DNA from 3 places in the Mesorhizobium subarcticum genome. Region 1 is predicted to be linked to each of the others. Evidence: predicted binding sites of a transcription regulator. Region 1 holds the regulator's gene; each other region holds the start of a gene.
What was found. Region 1 encodes PhoB, which activates phosphate uptake and scavenging genes when phosphate is short. Its sites were predicted from a motif close to TGTCATNNANCTGTCAT; they were not measured.
Positions count from the first base shown of each region.

Region 2: a site for PhoB is predicted at 2,877-2,893, ahead of ACZYHG_RS06890 (PhoX family protein). Genes of this name have one in related genera too.
Region 3: a site for PhoB is predicted at 2,436-2,452, ahead of ACZYHG_RS04880 (DUF1045 domain-containing protein). Genes of this name have one in related genera too.

Region 1 covers NZ_CM144237.1:2,091,316-2,096,214, reverse strand. Annotated here, with positions in the region: gene ACZYHG_RS10235 (sugar ABC transporter permease) at 1-133, opposite strand, end outside; gene xylF (D-xylose ABC transporter substrate-binding protein) at 274-1,314, opposite strand; gene ACZYHG_RS10225 (ROK family protein) at 1,586-2,833, shown strand; gene phoB (phosphate regulon transcriptional regulator PhoB) at 2,988-3,677, opposite strand; gene phoU (phosphate signaling complex protein PhoU) at 3,693-4,400, opposite strand; gene pstB (phosphate ABC transporter ATP-binding protein PstB) at 4,426-4,899, opposite strand, start outside.
Region 2 covers NZ_CM144237.1:1,444,788-1,449,686, forward strand. Annotated here, with positions in the region: gene ACZYHG_RS06875 (sensor histidine kinase) at 1-1,307, shown strand, start outside; gene ACZYHG_RS06880 (response regulator) at 1,304-1,969, shown strand; gene ACZYHG_RS06885 (hypothetical protein) at 2,085-2,651, opposite strand; gene ACZYHG_RS06890 (PhoX family protein) at 2,956-4,899, shown strand, end outside.
Region 3 covers NZ_CM144237.1:1,054,896-1,059,794, forward strand. Annotated here, with positions in the region: gene iolD (3D-(3,5/4)-trihydroxycyclohexane-1,2-dione acylhydrolase (decyclizing)) at 1-238, shown strand, start outside; gene iolE (myo-inosose-2 dehydratase) at 345-1,262, shown strand; gene ACZYHG_RS04870 (DUF3329 domain-containing protein) at 1,305-1,523, shown strand; gene iolB (5-deoxy-glucuronate isomerase) at 1,527-2,339, shown strand; gene ACZYHG_RS04880 (DUF1045 domain-containing protein) at 2,578-3,285, shown strand; gene ACZYHG_RS04885 (alpha-D-ribose 1-methylphosphonate 5-triphosphate diphosphatase) at 3,335-4,474, shown strand; gene phnN (phosphonate metabolism protein/1,5-bisphosphokinase (PRPP-forming) PhnN) at 4,471-4,899, shown strand, end outside.

The DNA.
Region 1 (4,899 bases):
AGATGATCAGCAGCGCGCCGACCATGCCGAGCATACGGGTATCGATCTCGGTTGCCTTCAGGAACCGCGCCAGCGCGCCGAGTTCCGACGCACGCGCGGTGTCGGCCTGCGGGTTGGACGTCGTATCGGTCATGATTCCTCCCACCGGCTAGCCGTCTGGCGCGGATGCCGAGACCAGCCTAGAAGCTATCCGCCTGACGCGGAAACACAAATCTTTTGAGAAAACGCCGCGGCTTGGGGCCGCGGCGTTTTTATCTTTTCAGGTGGTCAAGTTTAGTTGCAGGCCGCGACGCTGCCGGCGGCGACGCCCGCGCAGACTTCGTCCTTCTTGATCCAGCCGGCGTCGATGACGACCTTGAGATTGTCCTTGGTGATGGCGACCGGGGTCAGGAACAGCGACTTGACGGTGTTGCCGCCAGGCGTCGTGAAGTCCTTCACGCCGGCGATATCGGTCATCTTCTTGCCGTCGGCCAACTGCGAGGCGATCTCGGCGGCATTCTTGCCGAGTTCGCGCGCGTCCTTCCACACCGACACGGTCTGGGTGCCGAGCGCGATGCGGTTCAAGGCGGCATGGTCGCCGTCCTGGCCCGAGACCGGCACGGTGCCGGCGAGACCTTGCGCCGTCAGCGCCGCGACAACGCCGCCAGCAGTGCCGTCATTGGCTGCGACCACCGCGTCCACCTTGTTGTCGTTGGCGGTCAGGAACTGTTCCATGTTCTTCTGGGCGTTGGCGGGCAGCCAGCCGTCCGTATAGGCCTCACCGACATTCTTGATCTTGCCGCTATCGATGGCGGCCTTGAGCACTTCCATCGAGCCCGAGAACAGGAAATCTGCGTTCGGATCGGAGCCCGAGCCCTTGATGAAGACATAATTGCCTTCCGGCTTGGCCTTGAACACCGCGGCGGCCTGCAAGCGGCCGACTTCCTTGTTGTCGAAGGTCAGGTAGAAAACATCCTTGTTCTCGATCAGGCGGTCATAGCCGACGACCGGAATGCCTTCATCCAGCGCCTTCTGCACCGCCGGGCCGATCGCCGAGGCGTCCTGCGCCAGGATGATCAGCGAATTGGCGCCCTGCGAGATCAGGCTTTCGACATCGGTGAGCTGCTTGCCGGGATTGGACTGGGCGTCGGCCGAGATATACTTGTCGCCGGCGGCCTCGATGGCCTTCTTCATTGCGGCTTCGTCGGTCTTCCAGCGCTCTTCCTGGAAGTTGGACCACGAAACGCCGATGACTTTGTCCTTCGCCTGCGCGACCGACACAAGCGTCAGCGACATGGCGACACCCGCCAGGATGGCGGCTGTGAATCTCTTCATTGTATCCTCCCTGCGCCGCGTATGGCGCGACCAAACTGGCCCGAAGGCCGGCACAAAGGCTCTAATTTTTTCGAGCCTCGAAAAAACACTGATCCAACACCGAAACGCTGTCAACATCGATTCTGATGGATTTCGATGTCCCCACGAATTTTTTTCGAGCCTCGGAATAAATAAATGACAGGACGGCCCGCTTCTGCCAGTATTTGGGCGTGTCGTCGGCAGTGTTCGAGGGGCCGGAGGAACCGCGGCGACCGGGAGGATGTGGGAAAGCATGTCGGTCGGAATCCGCCACGACGATCTGCGCCGGCGCAACCGCGCCATGGTGATTGCGGCCGTGCGCCGGGCCGGTCGGCCCTCGCGCACCGAGATCGCGGCGACCACCGGCCTCAGCCACTCGACCATATCGGCGATTTCCTCCGATTTGATCGGCGAAGGCATCCTGGCCGAAGGCAAACCGAGCGAGGCCGGCGCGCTCAAACGCGGCAGGCCGCAGGTCGGCCTCGGCCTCAACCCCGAGGCCGCGGCCGTCATGACCGTGGTGCTGTCGCTGAATTTCCTCTCCGTCGCCGTCATCGACTATGCCGGCCAGGTGGTATCGGAGGAGCAGCGCCGGTTGGACACGCTGACTATGTCGCGCGAGGCGCTGATCGGCGAATGCGTGGCCATCGTGCGGCGACGCCTCGCGGATCCCGACATCGATGTCCGCAGCGTCGCTCGCATCGCGCTGGCGATCCAGGGCATCACCGACACCAAGGCCCGGGCAATGCTCTGGTCGCCGATCACGCCGCAGACCGACATCGCCTTCGCCGACATACTCGAAGCCGAATTCGGCATCCCCGCCACCATGGAAAACGACTGCAACATGATGGCGGTGGCGCTGCGCTGGCGCGATCCCGAACGTTATCGCGACGACTTCATCGCTATCCTGCTTTCGCACGGCATCGGCATGGGCCTGGTGCTGAAGGGCGAGCTGTTCACCGGCACCCATTCCTCGGGCGGCGAGTTCGGCCACATGATCCATCGGCCGAACGGCGCACTCTGCCGCTGCGGACGCCGCGGCTGCGTCGAGGCCTATGCCGGCAACTACGCCATCTGGCGCAACGCAAAACAGCTCGGCGAGGACACCGAGCCGGTCGCCGATGTCAGCGACGCGCAGATGCGGGCCCTTGCCGCCACGGCGCGGGAGCGGGACGGGCCGGAACGCGAAGCCTACCGCAAGGCGGGCGAGGCGCTGGGCTACGGCCTCGGCAGCCTGTTCGCCCTGATCGACCCCGCCCCCGTTGCCATGGTCGGTGTCAGCGCCGCCGCCTTCGACCTGATCGAACCGGCGCTGCGGGAGGCCATCGCCCAGACCGCCGGTGGCCAGCATTCGAAATCGATTTCCTTCGACACCGAGCCGAACGAACTGCCCCTTATCCGCGAAGGCTGCGCCATGCGTGCACTGACCTTCGTAGACCAGGAGATTTTCGCGCCGGGCGCGCAGGGTAAGTCAGGCGTTGTCGGCAAGAACGTTGCCTGAATAACGCGTAGGGATATGTTGAGATTCAAGTCAGGCCGAGTCGAGAATGGTGGGTTCCGAGAACCGGAACGGAGCGGACATTTGGGTCCGTGAGTACCGGAAGCGCAGGAAACTGTCATTCGCAGGCCGGCATCACCTGAATATCAGCATATCCCTAATCTTCCCTGATCGCGTAGCCCGCCCCGCGAATGGTGCGGATCACATCCGGCATGCGGCCATTGTTGACCGCCTTGCGCAGGCGGCCGACATGCACGTCCACCGTGCGCTCGTCGATGTAGATCGTTTCGCCCCAGACATTGTCGAGCAACTGGCTGCGCGAGAACACGCGGCCGGGATGGCGCATCATGAATTCGAGCAGGCGGAATTCGGTCGGCCCGAGCCGGATCTCGCTCTTCTTGCGATAGACCCGGTGTGATTCACGATCGAGCACGATGTCGCCGACCTTGAGCACGCTGGACAGCACTTCCGGCTTGGCGCGGCGCAGCAGCGCCTTGATGCGGGCCATGAATTCCGGCGTCGAGAACGGCTTGACCAGATAATCGTCGGCACCGGTCGAGAGGCCGCGTACGCGGTCGCTTTCCTCGCCGCGCGCTGTCAGCATGATGATCGGCAGCCGCTCGGTCTCGGGCCGCATTCTTAGCCGACGACAAAGCTCGATGCCCGACACCGCCGGCACCATCCAGTCGAGCACCAGAAGGTCAGGGACGTTTTCCTGCAGCCGGATTTCGGCTTCGTCGCCGCGCGTCACCACTTCGACCTGGTAACCTTCCGATTCCAGGTTGTAGCGGAGGAGCACGCCTAGCGGCTCCTCGTCTTCCACCACCATGATGCGTGGCGCGATCATCGGCTTGTCACCCTGTTATGCCGCCGGCGCCGACATTGCGGTCTCGTCCTGCTTCGGGCGATTGGCGGGCAGCTGCGTGCCGGTCAGCACATAATACGCATTTTCGGCGATGTTGGTCACGTGGTCGCCGATGCGCTCAAGATTCTTGGCGCAGAACAAAAGATGCGTACAGGCGGTGATGTTGCGCGGATCTTCCATCATGTAGGTCAACAGTTCGCGGAACACCGAGGTGTATTTGACGTCGATGCGCTCGTCGTCATTCCTGAGCTTGGCGAGAGCCGAAGCGTCACCCGCCGCATACTCCTCGACCACGCCATGCACCTGGATCAGCACCAGCTGTGCCATGGCATCGATGGAGTGCGACAGGTCGCGCGGCGTGGCGCTGAGACCGACGGTGCCGACGCGCTTGGCGATGTTCTTGGCAAGGTCGCCGATGCGTTCGAGGTCGCCGGCCATGCGGATCGAACCGACGACATGGCGCAGATCGTCGGCCATCGGCTGGCGCTTGGCGATCAGCGTGATGGCGCGGTCGTCGAGTTCGCGCTGGCGGGCATCCATGATGGCATCATCGGAGACGACGCGCTGGGCGAGAGCGTTGTCGGAGTTCAGCAGCGCCTTGGTGGCGCCGCCGACCATCGAGCCGGCGAGATCGCCCATGTCGCTGATCAGCTTGCTGATCTGTCCGAGCTCCTCGTCGAAGGCTGCAACCGTATGTTCGGCCATGATCCTGGTCCTCGTATGCGTGCGATCAGCCGAAGCGGCCGGTGATGTAGTCCTGCGTGCGCTTCTCGCGGGGCGACGTGAAGATCTTTTCCGTTTTGTCGAACTCGACCAGCTCGCCCAGATACATGAACGCCGTCTGCTTCGAGACGCGCGCCGCCTGCTGCATGTTGTGGGTGACGATGACGATCGTGTAGTCGGCTTGCAACTCGTCGATCAGCTCTTCGATCTTGGCGGTCGACAGCGGATCGAGCGCCGAGGCCGGCTCGTCGAGCAGGATGACTTCCGGCTTCACCGCCACGGTGCGGGCAATGCAAAGCCGCTGCTGCTGGCCGCCCGACAGGCTGAGACCGCTGGCGTTGAGCTTGTCCTTGACCTCGTTCCACAGGGCTGCGCGTTTCAGCGCCTGCTCGACACGGCCGTCCATCTCGGCCTTGCTGATCTTCTCATAGAGCCTGACGCCAAAGGCGATGTTCTCATAGATCGACATCGGGAACGGCGT
Region 2 (4,899 bases), 650 kb from region 1:
TGCTGGCCGTGATGCTGGTGATCGGCTCCTGGGTGACGATGCAGATCGAGGACGGTGTCATCCGCAACTCCGCCGCCACGACGGCGCTTTATGTCGACAGCGTGATTGCGCCACTGCTGCCAGACCTGCGCAAGAGCGAGGAGCTCAGTGAATCCGTCAAGCAGGCGCTCGACGAGACACTCGGCCAGGGCGCGCTCGGCAAGCGCCTGGTGTCGTTCAGGCTGTGGCGCCGCGACGGCACCGTGCTCTACGCCAAGGACGCGGCCTTGATCGGCCGCCGCTTCGACCTGACCGACAATCTGCGTTCCGCCTTCCAGGGCAACGTCGCTGCCCAGTTCGATACGTTCAACGAAAACGAAGGCCAGGAACGGGCTATCGGCATGCCGTTGCTGGAGATCTACAATCCCGTGCGCGAACCCTGGTCCGGCAAGGTGGTTGCCGTCACCGAGTTCTACGAGATAGCCGGCGATTTCAAAGCCACGCTGGCTTCCGCACTTTTGTCGAGTTGGCTGATCGTGGCCGGCACAACCTTGACGGCTTTCCTGCTCCTGTCGGGCATCGTCTTACGCGGCAGCCGCACCATCGACGATCAGCGCGGGGCGCTGCGCCGCCAGGTGTCGGAGTTGCAGGGCCTGGTGACGCAGAACAACGCCTTGCGGCAGCGTGTGCAGCGGGCGTCCCGGCGCGCCACCGCGCTCAATGAGAGATATCTGCGCCGGATCGGCGCCGACCTTCATGACGGACCGGCCCAACTCGTGGCGCTGGCGGCGCTGCGCCTGGACAGCGCGGTGTTTTCAGGAGGCGCGGGGCCAAATGAGAGCCGCGATGCCGAGATCGCCATGATCCGCAGGGCGTTGGACGATTCGATGCGCGAGATACGCGGCATCTGCAATGGCCTCGTTCTGCCGCAGATCGAAACGGCTGCCGTTGCCGAAATCCTGCGCCTGGCGGTCAACGAGCACGAACGCAGGACCGGAACCTCGGTGGCGCTGGCGGTAGCTGGCCCGCTGCCCGAGACCGGCGCATCGGAGAAGATCAGCATCTATCGTTTCGTGCAGGAAGGTCTCAACAACGCGTACCGCCACGGGAAGGGCAGGAACCAAGCTGTAAACGCCGGGATGAAAGGAGCCCGGCTGTTCGTTGACGTATCGGATGGCGGACAGGGATTCGATCCGGAAAAAGAAGAGGGCCTTGGGCTGGCGGGCTTGAGGGGGCGGATCGAAAGCATTGGCGGCCAATTCGAAATCATGACCGGGCCGCAGGGCACGCGATTGGTGATCAGTTTATCGGTGGAGGAGCAAGCATGATCGGCGCCATCCGCATCGCCGTCGTCGATGACCACCCGCTGTTTCGGGAAGGCGTGATACGCAGCCTGTCGGAAATCGGCGGCTTCGAGATGGTCGGCGAGGGGGCGACGGGACAGGATGCGGAACGCATCGTTTCGACGGCGCGGCCCGACATTCTCCTGCTCGACATCTCGATGCCTGGCGGCGGTCTCGCCTCGGTGGCAAACATCCTTGCCGACGATCCTGATCAGAAGATCGTCATGCTGACGGTTTCGGAAGCCAATGCCGATGTAACCCGGGCGCTCAATGCAGGGGTGCGCGGCTATGTGCTCAAAGGTGTTGGATCGCGGATGTTGGCCGAAATCCTGCACAATGTGGCTGGCGGCGAAAGCTACGTGTCGCCAACGCTCTCGGCCAGGCTCCTGTCCGACCTGCATTCCCTGCAGCCGGCAAACGGCATGAGCGCCCGCATGCGCCAGCTAACCGCCCGCGAGGCCGAAATCCTGCGCCTTGTGGCTGAAGGGTTGAGCAACAAGGAAGTGGCGTTGCGCCTCAAGCTCCAGGAAAAGACCGTCAAGCACCATATGACCGGTGTCCTGTCGAAGCTCAATGTGCGCAATCGCACCGAGGCCGCACTGCTGATGCGCGAGGCGCGCGACCGCAGCCAGCTGCATCCGCGATAAAGTTCGGCGTCAAAAGCTTGCTGGCATTGGCAATGTCGAGGTGACGCGAAAAGTCACCCCCGCCGGGGCGCGGCGGAGGTGACGTGTGATGCGGGCCGTTGCCTGTTGGCTCGCCTCACAAAGACTGCAGGCGGCTGAAATCTGCCGGCGTCGCCGGCCTTTCGACGATCGTGCGGCCCAGCGAATCCTTCATTTCGAAACGGCCGTTCTCGATCTCCTCCTTGGTGCCGTCGACATGTTCGACCTCGATCTTGTTGCCCTCTGCTTCGACCTTGTCGCCGGTCGCCGCGTTGACGTGATGGCCGTTGTCGTCGTTGCCGTCGTCGTTCTGGCCCTTGCCGGGTCCGGAGTTGTTGGTGCCGCCGTGATCGTCACCGGCGCCGTCGTCGTTGCCGCCACGACCGGAATTGCCGCCGTCATCACCGCCGCCACCGCCGCCGTTTCCGCTGCCGCTGTTGCCGCCACTGCCGCCACTGCCGCCGCTACCGCTATTGCCGCCGCCATCGCCACCGCCGCCCCCATCGCCACCGCCGCCGCCATGTCCCCCATCCTTGGCATAAGCGCTTGCGGCGACCACGCCGGCCGCCGAGCCATGAAGCGCCAGGTGATAAGGGGCGATGGTCAACGCCAATGCTGATGCCGCTCTCAATACCAGCCAACGGGTCGTGATCGATTTGCGCATCTCGGTTCCTTTCAATCATGCCGGCGGATCTCGAACCGGCGTTGCAGGTGTCGAGACCATCGCTGATTGAGAGACCTGACGTAACCGGCCCACGACCGATGGCGCGCCAGCCAAGACCTATGAAGGGACCGACCTCGGACCAAAGGCCTAGCGGCACGCCGTCGTCATAAAAACCTTTGGCGACGAGGCGGGTGCGGGTGCCGAATGAGCTTGCGCAATTCTCAATGTCACGAAAATGTGATCAGCAGGCCTTAGGGCTCGAAAGGTCACATTCAGCCAACACCACAAAGCCAGAGGACAGCCCATGACCGACCACCGCTCCCCTGACAGCCGCTTCCGCACCAGCCAGCTCGAGGAAAACGAAGGACCGGCCGTCAACCCCACCGAGAACCGCACCATGGGCGAGATCATCGCCGCACGGTTTTCGCGCCGGGACTTCCTCAGAGGATCGCTTGCCGTCTCGGCCATTGCCGCCACCGTCAGCCCGCTCGCCATGATCGCCGCCGACGATGCCCGCGCCGCGGAAGGCTCCGCCTTCAAATTCGACGAACTGCAGGCCGGCATCGACGACAAGCACCATGTCGCACCGGGCTATGATGCCGACGTGCTGTTGCGCTGGGGCGATCCGCTGTTTGCCGATTCGCCGGAGTTCGATCCGACCAAGCAGTCGGCGCAGGCACAGGCCAGGCAGTTCGGCTACAACAACGACTATGTCGGTTACATCGCGATCGACGGCTCGGCAGAGCACGGCCTGCTGGTGGTCAATCACGAATACACCAACCCGCATCTGATGTTCCCGGGCATCGTCACGATCGTCGAGAAGGACGGCAAGAAGAAGCCCGAACTCGCGCTGCTGAGCAAAGAGCAGGTCGACGTCGAAATGGCAGCCCATGGCGGCACCATCGTCGAGATCCGCAAAGTGTCGGGCAAATGGCAAGTGGTGCGCGACGGCAAACTCAACCGCCGCATTACCTCGACCACCGAAATGGCGCTGTCGGGCCCGGTCGCCGGCCACGACCGCGTCAAGACCAATGCCGACCCATCCGGCACCAAGGTGTTCGGCACCATGAACAACTGCGCCGGCGGCGTCACGCCGTGGGGCACCTATGTCATGGCCGAGGAGAACATCCACGGCTACTTCTCCGGCGAACTGCCGGAAGGCCACAAGGAAGCCGCCAACTACAAGCGTCTCGGCATTCCGGAAGGCGCCTATGAATGGGGTGCGCATTACGACCGCTTCAACCTGGCCAGGGAGCCGAACGAACCCAACCGGTTCGGCTGGATCGTCGAAGTCGACGTCAACGATCCGACCTCGGCCCCTCGCAAGCGCACCGCCATGGGCCGCTTCAAGCATGAGGGCGCCGAATCGATCGTCGCCAGGGATGGCCGCGTCGTCTTCTATCTCGGCGACGACGAGCGCTTCGACTATGTCTACAAATTCGTCACCACCGGCCGCTTTAACGCCAACGACCATGCCACCAACAAGGACCTGCTCGACGACGGCACGCTGCATGTCGCCAAATTCGCCGAGGACGGCACGGTGGACTGGCTGCCGATCGTCTTTGGTCAAGGCCCGCTGACGGCGGAAAACGGCTTCACTGGCCAGGCCGACGTGCTGATCGAGACGCGGCGCGCTGCCGATCTGCTCGGCGCCACCAAGATGGACCGGCCCGAGGACATCCAGCCCAATGGTGTCAACGGCAAGGTCTATGTCATGCTGACCAACAATTCCAAACGCAAGGCCGACCAGGTCGACGCCGCCAACCCGCGCGCTGAAAATGCCTTTGGCCATATCATCGAGATCGCCGAGACCGATGGCGATTTCACCGCCACCAAGGGCAAATGGGAAGTGCTGCTGAAATGCGGCGATCCCTCGGTGGCCGAGGTCGGCGCCACCTTCTCGACGGCGACGACGGCCAATGGCTGGTTCGGCATGCCCGACAATTGCGCGGCCGATTCGGCCGGTCGCCTGTGGGTCGCCACCGACGGCCAGGGCCCGAAGGCCACCGGCCGCACCGACGGCCTGTGGGCGGTGGATACGGAAGGTGCCGCGCGGGCGACGTCAAAGTTGTTCTTCCGCGTGCCGATCGGCGCCGAAATGTGCGGCCCGCTGTTTGCGCCCGACGATCAGACCGCCTTCGTCGCCGTCCAGCATCCGGGCGACGGCGGCGAGGACTGGGAAGGTTTTGGCCGCCCGTCCTATTATGAGGATCTGTCGACGCGCTGGCCCGACTTCAAGCCCGACATG
Region 3 (4,899 bases), 1.0 Mb from region 1:
CCTGGGCGCGATATCAGAAAAAGTACCGTCGATCGCCGGGCTGGAAAATGCGCTGCAGAAGGCGAAGACAAACGACCGCACCACCGTTCTGGTCATCGACACCGATCCGCTGGTTTCCACCGACGCAGGCGGCCATTGGTGGGATGTGGCGGTGCCGGAAGTCTCCGCGCGGCCCCAGGTCAACGCGGCGCGCAAAGCCTATGACGAGAAGCGGCAGATGCAGACCATCGGCGATTGATGCTAGCTCCCTTCTCCCCGTCCCTATACGGGGAGAAGGTGCCGGCAGGCGGATAAGGGGCGGCGCCAGCGCCCAAAAATGAACTGTTCTAATCTGGAGTGACGACTTGAAAGCCAAACTGGGCATGTCCCCCATTGCGTGGTGGAACGACGATCTTGCGGAATTGAGCGATGACGTGTCGCTGGAGGAATGCCTGCGCCAATCGCGCTCGGCCGGGTTCACCGGCATGGAAATGGGCCGGCGCTTTCCCAACGACCCCGCAATCATGCTGCCGATCCTGAAAGCAGCCGATGTGACGCTGTGCGGCGGCTGGTTCTCGGGCACGCTGGTCGATGAGGACATGAGCAAGAACAAGGATCGCATCCAGCCGATGATCGATCTGTTCAAGGCAGTGAACGCGCCGTGCATCGTCTATGGCGAGGTTGGCCGCTCGATCCAGGGCGACCGCTCCAAGCCGCTCGCTACCAAGCCGAAGCTCTCGGACGGCGAGATGAAAGCCTATGCAAGGCGCCTGACCGAATTCGGTGAATGGTGCGCCGAACAAGGCATGCCGCTGTCCTATCACCACCACATGGCCGCGGTGGTCGAGACCGAGCCGGAGCTCGATGCCTTCATGCGCCATTCCGGCGAAGGCATTCCGCTGCTGCTCGATGCCGGGCACCTGGCCTTTGCCGGCGGCGACGTGCTGCGCGCCATCGACAACCACCACAAGCGCATCAGCCATGCGCATGTGAAGGATGTGCGCATGGGTGTGATCGATAAGCTCGACCGCACCAAGCAATCCTTCCTCGACGCCGTGGCGCTCGGCGCCTTCACCGTGCCGGGCGACGGCTCGCTGGATTTCGGGGCCATCGTGCAACGCTTCGCTGACCATGGCTATGAAGGCTGGTTCGTGGTCGAGGCCGAGCAGGACCCGAAGAAGAACCCGCCGCTCAAGATGGCGCAGGTTGGCCACAAGGAGCTGATGCGGGTGATGACTTCAACCGGCTACACGGTGGAGACCCAAGGTTTTCCGAATGCCTGATGCGAGGGTTCCCGACGAAGCAGGTTGCTGTAGATTGGCCCGATGAAAGATTACGAGCACCCATTCTTCCGCCCGCTATGGCGTCGTGTTGCCGTCGTCGCGGTCTGCGTCATCTGGTCGATCATCGAGTTCGCCACCGGCACACCGTTCTGGGGGGTCATCGCGCTGGGCTTCGCCGGCTACGGCGTCTGGCAGTTTTTTTATCTGTACAAGCCGGCAGACGAGGCCAAGCCGCCGGTCGAGGCCGAACCGAAGGAGTAACGAATGTCGAAGCTGCTGGTGAAGGCCGACAAGGGCCATGGCCGCGTTGCCCATGTGACGCCGAAGAACGCCGGCTGGGCCTATGTCGGTTTCGACCTGCACCGGCTTCAACCCGGCGAAAGCGCTTCGGGCAAAACGGGCGACCGCGAGGTTTGCCTGGTGTTCGTCACCGGCAAGGGCACGGCAAAAGCCGGAGGCAAGGATCTTGGCCTGCTCGGAGAACGCATGTCACCCTTCGAAGGCAAGCCGTGGTCGGTCTATGTGCCCGAGGGATCGGATTGGTCGGTGACGGCAGATACGGGCCTCGAACTCGCTGTGTGCTCCGCGCCTGGTCTGGGTGGCGGCCTGCCGGTTCGCGTGATAGCACCGGACGATCTCGGCCAGGAGGTGCGCGGCAAGGGCACCAACACGCGCTACGTCACCAACATCCTGCCGGAAGGCAAGCCAGCCGATTCCTTGCTGGTGGTCGAAGTCATCACGCCCGGCGGCCACACGTCGAGCTATCCGCCGCACAAGCATGACCAGGACAATCTGCCAGCCGAATCCTATCTCGAGGAGACCTACTATCATCGCCTCAACCCACCGCAGGGCTTTGCCTTCCAGCGCGTCTACACCGACGCCGACAAGGATGGCCATCGCGCGCTCGACGAAGCGATGGCGATCGAGGATGGCGATGTCGTGCTGGTGCCCAGGGGTTATCACCCCTGCGCCGCCTGCCATGGCTACGACCTCTATTATCTCAACGTCATGGCCGGGCCGAAGCGGACGTGGAAATTCCACAATGCGCCCGAGCACGAATGGTTGATGAAGGCCTGACCATTTAGCGCTTGCGAGCGAACTTATTGGTCCAGCTCAAGAAAATCGTCGGCTAAGGAGTTGCCGGGGCGATTTGCCTTCGAAAACCCTCAGAAGCTTCGTCAATCCGTCATGGAAATCACCTATGGCAGCGAGGCTAGTGCATGTCGCCCAAAAGTGTGCAGCGGTTTTGGGCGACGACATGCACCAAATGAAGACTTAAAGCGCGCATCGCGGCGCGCTTTAACGAGGACTTCCCATGCGTTATGCCATCTATTTCACCCCAAGGCAGGACGAACCGCTGGCGCGGATCGCCGCCAACTGGCTGGGCCGCGACCCGTTCGGCGCCGCGACGAAGCCGGTCGAGGCCGTGGCTGATCTGTCGGCGGCGGAAGTTGCCTTCCACACCGCCTCGGCGCGCCGCTATGGCTTCCACGCGACGCTGAAAGCGCCATTCCGCCTGGCCGCCAACGAGACGGAAAGCTCGCTGCGCGCCGCACTCGACCATTTTGCCGAGGCGACGCCGGTGGTGACGATCCCACGTCTCGTCATCAGCCAGATCGACAGCTTCTTCGCGCTGGTGCCGGAAGGGCCATTGCCGCCGCTCAACCGCTTCGCCGACGAGGTCGTGCGCGATTTCGACCGCTTTCGCGCGCCGTTGAGCGATGCCGAGATCGAACGACGCAGCCCGGATTCGCTGAAGCCGGCCGAGTTTCGCAATCTCTGCCAGTGGGGCTACCCCTATGTCTTCGAGACCTTCCGCTTCCACATGACGTTGTCCGGCCGGGCCGGGCCACAGGAAAGCCCTCGCCTGCACGCAGCAATCGACGGCCTGTTCGCGGATATACTGCGGCAGCCGGTTGTGGTCGACGCGCTGACGCTGTTTGTCGAACCTGAACCGGGCGCGCCGTTCATGGTGCTTTCCCAGCATGCGCTGGGACGCCGCCCTGCCAGAAAAATCGCCTGAACAAGCCCTGCCCCAACTATCAAGGCCAAATGATCAAGGACTGCCTGAAATGACCGCCGAGACCGTTCTTTCCAACGCCCGCATCGTGCTTGCCGACGAGATCGTCGAGGGGTCGCTGGTGCTGCGTGACGGCTTTATCGCCGGTATCGATGCAGGTTCTGGCCGGATTGGCGAGGACATGGGCGGCGACTATATCATTCCCGGGCTGGTCGAGCTGCACACCGACCATCTGGAGGGCCATTATGCGCCACGGCCGAAGGTGCGCTGGAACCCGATCGCCGCCGTGCTTGCCCATGACGCGCAAGTGGCGACCGCCGGCATCACCACTGTGCTCGACGCCTTGCGCGTCGGCATGGATGAGGACGCCGACCTGACATCGGACGATATCCGCAAGCTCGCCGACGCGATCGAGGACAGCGTGCAGCAGGATCGCCTGCGGGCCGATCACTTCCTGCATCTGCGTTGCGAGGTCTCGGCACCGGACTGCCTGCAGGCCTTCGCCAATTTCGACGAGGACGAACGGGTCAAGCTGGCATCGCTGATGGACCATGCACCGGGACAGCGCCAGTTCGTCAATCTCGAAACCTATGCCTATTACTACCAGCGCAAGCTGAAGCTGACCGACCGTGACTTCAAGCTGTTCTGCGAGAAGCGGATGAGCGAATCGGCACGCAATTCGGCACCGAACCGAGCGGTGATCGCCGCCGCCTGCCATGAGCGCGGCATCGTGCTGGCCAGCCATGACGACGCAACAATTGGCCATGTCGGCGAGGCGATCGAACAGGGCGTGCGCGTTGCCGAATTCCCGACCACGCAAGAGGCTGCCCGGGCCTCGAAAGAGGCCGGGCTTGGCGTGCTGATGGGCGCGCCCAACGTCATGCGCGGCTCCTCGCATTCGGGCAACGTCTCGGCCCGCACGCTGGCCAGCGACGGGCTGCTCGATATCTTGTCGTCGGACTACATTCCCTTCAGCCTGATCCAGTCCGCTTTCTTCCTCGGCGATGTGGTCGAAGGCATTTCGCTGCCGCAGGCGGTCGCGATGGTGTCGAAGAACCCGGCCGAAGCCGTTGGCCTCAACGACCGCGGCATGATCGAACAGGGCCGACGCGCCGATCTGGTGCGCGTGCGCGTCGACGACCATGTTCCTGTCGTGCGCACTGTCTGGCGGCAGGGACGCCGGGTCGCATGATGGTGTCGGCATCGATCGAGCGTGAGTTGTCGGCGGAAGAGTTTCCGATCCGAAACGGAGTCTTTGTCGCCGTTGTCGGCCCCAGTGGCGCCGGCAAGGACACGGTGATCGGCTATGCCCGCGCGCTTTTCGCTGATGAGACCCGGCTGGAGTTCGTCCGTCGCGTCATCACCAGGCCGAGCGATGCGGCGAGCGAGGACCACGACACGCTGGCCGACGCCGCCTTCGTCGAAGCCGAGGCCGACGGCGCCTTCGCCATTTCGTGGGAAGCGCATGGCTTGCGCTATGGCCTGCCGGCCGATGTCGACTGGTCCGTCACCAATGGCCATGTCGCGGTCGCGAATGTATCGCGCGCGATTATTCCGGTGCTGCGCGAGCGCTATGCCAATCTGGCCATCGTCGAAATCACCGCCTCGCCTGATGTG